2 regions of the Aeribacillus sp. FSL K6-8210 genome follow, and region 1 is predicted to be linked to the other one. Evidence: predicted binding sites of a transcription regulator. Region 1 holds the regulator's gene; the other holds the start of a gene.

The links. The regulator LexA, encoded in region 1, represses DNA repair genes until DNA is damaged. The targets are predictions, from matches to a motif close to CGAACATATGTTCG.
Region 2: a site for LexA is predicted at 1,049-1,062, ahead of uvrB (excinuclease ABC subunit UvrB). Genes of this name have one in related genera too.

The regions. Positions count from the first base shown of each region.
Region 1 is NZ_CP150172.1:2,040,346-2,043,534, reverse strand. It holds gene gdhA (NADP-specific glutamate dehydrogenase) at 1-547, opposite strand, end outside; gene lexA (transcriptional repressor LexA) at 877-1,500, opposite strand; gene NSQ41_RS09820 (LysM peptidoglycan-binding domain-containing protein) at 1,660-1,974, shown strand; gene NSQ41_RS09815 (recombinase family protein) at 1,993-2,643, shown strand; gene NSQ41_RS09810 (DUF896 domain-containing protein) at 2,719-2,949, shown strand; gene tkt (transketolase) at 3,021-3,189, shown strand, end outside.
Region 2 is NZ_CP150172.1:753,082-756,270, forward strand. It holds gene NSQ41_RS03685 (ROK family protein) at 1-645, shown strand, start outside; gene NSQ41_RS03690 (DUF2198 family protein) at 775-1,005, shown strand; gene uvrB (excinuclease ABC subunit UvrB) at 1,131-3,113, shown strand; gene uvrA (excinuclease ABC subunit UvrA) at 3,120-3,189, shown strand, end outside.

The DNA.
Region 1 (3,189 bases):
CAACTCCAATATCACCGGCAGGAACGTCAATATCTGGTCCAATATGTTTGTAAAGCTCTGTCATAAAGCTTTGTGTAAATCTCATAATTTCCCCATCTGATTTACCTTTCGGATCAAAATCAGATCCGCCTTTTCCTCCGCCGATCGGCTGCCCAGTCAATGAATTTTTGAAGATTTGTTCAAATCCTAAAAATTTAATAATGCTGGCGTTGACGGTCGGGTGAAAGCGCAAGCCTCCTTTATATGGCCCAATTGCACTATTATATTGCACTCTAAATCCGCGGTTTACACGCACTTTTCCTTCGTCATCCACCCATGGAACGCGAAAAATGATCAATCTTTCCGGCTCAACAATTCTTTCAAGTATTCCGTGTTTTATATATGTAGGATGTTGAGCAAATACAGGCACAAGCGAGTCAAATATTTCTTTTACAGCTTGAAGAAACTCAGGCTCATTCGGATTTTTTTCTTGCACGGATTGAAATACTTCATTGACATATTGCTTTGCATTTTCCAGTTCACTTTGTTTCATAAGTAATTGATTCATAGCACCTCTCCTATACCTAAAATTTAAGCAGTTAGAAGAATTCAAACAATTCAGTAAATCATCCCGGCACTGACTAAGGAAGCGAAATCTACAATAAAAAATTCTACAACAAAATAAATCAAAAAACAATGACTGTTGAGAATTGTTGCATAATAGCTTTGCATGCAGGCGCGGAGAAGGCGCCTGAAATTTGTTTCATTGAATCTAGCTTGTCTGCATACATATTGATTAGAAAACATTTTTAAAAATTTAACATCGCTAAGAGAGGGAATTTTGAAAATTTTATAAAAAGAAAAAGGATGCCTCACCTGTTTTGAGACATCGAATATTCAGTGTATGGAACGGTATAGCCCGATCACTTTTCCGAGTATTGTCACATTTTTTAAAATAATCGGTTCCATTGTTGGGTTTTCCGGCTGAAGCCGTATAAAGTCTTTTTCTTTGAAAAACCTTTTTACGGTCGCTTCATTGTCGTCTGTGAGCGCGACAACGATGTCGCCGTTATTGGCTGTTTGCTGCTGTCTGACAATAACTAAATCTCCGTCCAGAATGCCTGCTTCGATCATGCTTTCTCCGACTACTTCAAGCATGAAAAGTTGATCATCACCTGATGCAATATGATTCGGAAGCGGAAAATATTCTTCGATGTTTTCAACGGCAGTGATCGGAATACCAGCCGTCACTTTTCCGATGACCGGCACGTTGATCACATTGTTTGTTAGAAGGTGGCTGCCATCATCGTCCAAAATTTCAATGGCTCTCGGCTTTGTGGGGTCTCTTCTAATCAGTCCTTTGCTCTCAAGCTTTGCTAAATGCCCGTGAACAGTTGAACTGGAGGCAAGACCGACCGCTTCGCCGATTTCTCTTACAGAGGGAGGGTATCCTTTCTTTTTTACTTCCTCCTTAATGAAGTTCAAAATATCTTGTTGTCTCTTAGATAATTTTGTTGACATGTCAAGCACCTCAGTCATATCAATTTGTGTCGATTATAGCATGATTTTTCCAAAAAAGCAAACGTAAGTTCGAATATTTGCTTGACAGAAACATGTGTTCCCTTTTATACTTAAAAACAAAAAACCGAACAAATATTCTGTTTCAGGGGGCGGTTCTAAATGGATAAATTATCATGGTCTTACATCGTTTCTTTTTTCCTTGTCATCATGGCGGCAGTTTTGGCGATTTCGTATACTGGAGAAAGGGAAGAGCTCGATCATTATTTGGAGGTTCAAGTGAAGGAAGGGGACAGTTTGTGGAAAATCGCTGATGAATATAAAGAATATGACAATATGTCTCATTCAGAGTTTGTTAAATGGGTTCAGGAGCGAAACAATCTCCAAAGCCTTGTTGTAAAACCGGGGGAAACAATCGTCATTCCGATTGAAAAAAATAAATACTACAATGCTGAATATTTGGCAAACAAAGAATAACCGCAAGGAGCATTTAACATGAGAGCAGTCGTTTATGCAAGAGTCAGCACTGAAAAAGATGAGCAGGAAACATCTTTGAAAAGACAGAAGGACGAGCTGTTAAAGCTCGCAGCTGAAAACGGTATGGAAGTTGTTGAAGTGATAGAAGAAAAAGCGAGCGGGTATGATGTTGATCGTGAAGGGGTTTTTCAACTGCTGGAATTGATTGAGGAGAAAGAAATTGAAGCGGTATTAATACAGGATGAAACAAGAATTGGCAGAGGGAATGCCAAAATCGCCATTGTCCATTCCATTTTGAAACAAGGTGTGAAAATTTTCACCGCTGCCCATCGCGGGGAGATGGAACTGTCTGAATCAGACACGATGGTGCTTGAAATCATAGGAATTGTCGAAGAATATCAACGAAAAATTCATAATTTGAAAATAAAGCGGGGAATGTTGAGAGCTATACAAAATGGGTACAGGCCTGAAAAAAATTTAAAGAATAGAAATTCTTCCTATAAAAGAGAGCGAAAAGAAGTTCCGATCGAGGAGATTGACCGATTGCGGAAAAACGGCCTGACATTTTCAGAAATAGCGGCAACATTAAGAGGATTCGGCTATGACGTTTCAAAAGCTACTGTCCATCGCAGATATCAACAATTTTTGTCAGAAAAAGGAGAATCATAGCAATAATTGTTGTCATTAGTGGTCGCATTTAGTATGATAAAAGAGCGCGGCAAAAATATACAAGGGGTTCAGCTTATGATTTCAAAAGAAAAACTTAACCGTATTAATGAACTATCTAAAAAGTCTAAGTCAGAAGGATTGACGCAAGAGGAAAAGCTTGAGCAGCAGCAATTAAGGCAGGAATATTTAGAGTCGTTTCGTCGGGATTTTCAAAACACCTTAAAAAATGTTACAGTGATTGATCCGAAAGGTAATGATGTTACACCGGAAAAATTGAAAAAATTTAAAAATAAAAGGCTGCATTAACGGATGGGTGTTGCCTTATTGCAACAATAAAGATAAGATTATAAACTGAAAATACAGATGAGAGGATGATAATGGTGACTCATTCCATTCAAGATTTATCCATCATGACGATTCGAACATTATCCATTGACGCGATTGAAAAGGCGAATTCCGGACATCCTGGAATGCCAATGGGCGCCGCACCAATGGCTTATGCGCTGTGGACGAAATTTATGAACATTAACCCTGAAAACCCTAATT
Region 2 (3,189 bases), 1.3 Mb from region 1:
TGGGCGAATATAAATCTTGTCGGAACGATAAAAAAAGAATTCCCTATTCCAATTGGCTTTGATACCGACGTCAATGCAGCAGCGCTGGGGGAAATGAAATGGGGGGCTGCGAAAGGTCTGAATAGCTGCATTTATATGACGATCGGTACCGGGATCGGAGTCGGTGCCATCTCTGAAGGACATCTAGTACACGGGCTAATCCATCCGGAAATGGGGCATATGCTTGTTCGGCGCCATCCTGAAGATTCGTTTGCCGGCAATTGTCCGTATCACAAAGATTGCTTGGAAGGAATGGCATCCGGTCCAGCAATAGAAAAACGCTGGGGAAAAAAGGGGCAAGAATTAGAAAAAAATGAGAAAGTATGGGATTTGGAAGCGTACTATATTGCACAAGGAATTGCCAACCTTATACTCGTTTTATCGCCTAAAAAAATAATAATTGGCGGCGGAGTCGCCAAACAAAAGCAATTGTTCCCCCTTATACATCAAAATGTTCAAGCTTTATTAAACGGTTATGTTCGCCATGAAGTGGTGCTAGAAAACATTGCAGATTATATTGTTCCGCCCGGATTAGGGGATAATGCGGGACTTTGCGGAGCAATCGGTTTAGCATATGAGGCGTTTTTGGAGAATAATCAAAAATAAAGCATTCATAGTGAAAGAACATTGATTGCCATTATTGTTCAAAAAGCATCGGTATGTGGTTTTGCTTGAAAGCTTTTTGAGGGCTTCAATATAATAAATGTATAACCGTTGACGAAAAGAGGTTTTTTTATGATCAAGCTTGTGTTTGCCGCATTCGCCCCTTTTTTGCTTGTCTTATTTTTCACAAGAGTTACATATAGTCATGTCGTTGGGACATTGTTGACGGCTGGTTTATTAATTGCCTCTTATTTTGCAGGTCATATGGATACTATTTATATCGCCATTTTGGATGTAGCCAGCTTAGCAGCTGGTTTTATCGCTGCCAGAAGCATGAAAAAGGATAAGAAAACATCTACTTAAACCTGTTCAACACGATTGACAGGTTTTTATTGTCTATGAAAATCAAACGTCAGTTCGTATTTTTGGTGATTCAGCCTGATTATATGTTAAAATAAAATATAAGTTTCTGAATTGGAGGATGTTCCATGGATCGGTTTGAATTAGTTTCAAATTACCAGCCTCAAGGAGATCAGCCGAAAGCTATCAAAGAGCTGGTGGAGGGAATCAGGCAAGGAAAAAAACATCAGACATTGTTAGGTGCAACTGGAACTGGCAAAACGTTTACGATATCCAATGTGATTAAAGAAGTGAACAAACCGACGCTGGTCATTGCCCATAATAAAACGCTTGCCGGACAGCTGTATAGCGAGTTTAAAGAATTTTTCCCGAACAATGCAGTTGAATATTTTGTCAGCTATTATGACTATTATCAGCCGGAAGCGTATGTTCCGCAAACAGATACGTATATTGAAAAAGATGCGAGCATTAATGATGAAATTGATAAATTAAGACATTCGGCCACCTCTGCATTGTTTGAACGGAAAGATGTTATTATTATCGCAAGCGTTTCTTGCATATATGGTTTAGGTTCGCCAGAAGAATATCGTGAGCTGGTCGTTAGTCTTCGCACAGGAATGGAAATCGAGCGCAATGACTTGCTGCGCCGTTTAGTGGATGTGCAGTATGAAAGAAATGATGTAGATTTTCGCAGGGGAACTTTTCGCGTGCGCGGGGATGTAGTGGAAATTTTCCCTGCTTCGCGCGATGAACATTGTATCCGCGTGGAATTTTTCGGAGATGAAATCGACCGTATCCGTGAAGTTGATGCGCTGACAGGCGAAATTATTGGAGAGCGGGAGCATGTAGCGATTTTCCCGGCATCACACTTTGTGACAAGAGAAGAAAAAATGAAAATTGCCATTGCTAATATTGAAAAGGAGCTTGAGGAACGGCTGCATGAACTGCGGGAGAATGGAAAGCTTTTGGAAGCGCAACGGCTCGAGCAACGGACAAGATATGATTTAGAAATGATGCGGGAGATGGGCTTTTGCTCCGGGATTGAAAACTACTCCCGTCATCTTACATTAAGACCGCCCGGTTCGACTCCTTATACGCTTTTAGATTATTTTGGAGATGATTTTTTGATCGTCATTGACGAGTCGCATGTGACGATTCCGCAAATCCGTGGGATGTACAACGGCGACCAGGCGAGAAAACAAGTGCTTGTCGATCATGGATTCCGTTTGCCTTCAGCACTTGACAACCGTCCGTTAAAATTTGAGGAATTTGAAAAGCATATGAAACATGTCATTTATGTTTCTGCCACCCCTGGGCCGTATGAGCTGGAGCATACGCCGGTTGTTGTTGAACAGATTATCCGCCCGACTGGACTTTTAGATCCAACCATTGACGTCCGACCTGTTGAAGGGCAAATAGACGATTTAATCGGCGAAATTCAAAAGCGGGTTAAACGGAATGAGCGGGTGCTTGTGACCACATTAACGAAAAAAATGGCGGAAGATTTAACGGATTATTTGCGGGAAATCGGGATTAAGGTGACATATCTCCATTCCGAAATTAAAACGCTCGAGCGCATTGAAATTATCCGCGACCTGCGCCTTGGCAAACATGAAGTGTTGGTCGGGATCAATTTGCTCAGGGAAGGGCTTGATATTCCGGAGGTCTCTCTCGTTGCAATTTTGGATGCAGATAAAGAAGGATTTCTTCGTTCGGAACGTTCTCTTATTCAAACAATCGGACGGGCGGCTCGGAACGCAAACGGGCATGTCATTATGTATGCTGATACAATCACAAAATCGATGGAAATCGCCATAAACGAAACAAAACGGCGTCGTGCGATTCAAGAGGAATATAACCGTCAACATGGCATTACGCCAAAAACGATTCAAAAAGATATTCGCGATGTAATTAGGGCGACATATGCAGCGGAAGAGGAAGCAGAATATAAAACGGAAAAGGCTGTGAAGCTGAACAAAATGTCGAAAAAAGATCGAGAACAACTGATAGCCCGTATGGAAAAAGAAATGAAAGAAGCTGCAAAAGCATTAGATTTCGAAAGAGCTGCTGAACTGCGCGATCTAATTTTGGAGATGAAAGCGGAAGGATGATTGGATATGGCAATGGATAAAATTGTTGTAAAAGGTGCACGCGCTCATAATTTAAAAAACATTGATGTCACGATTC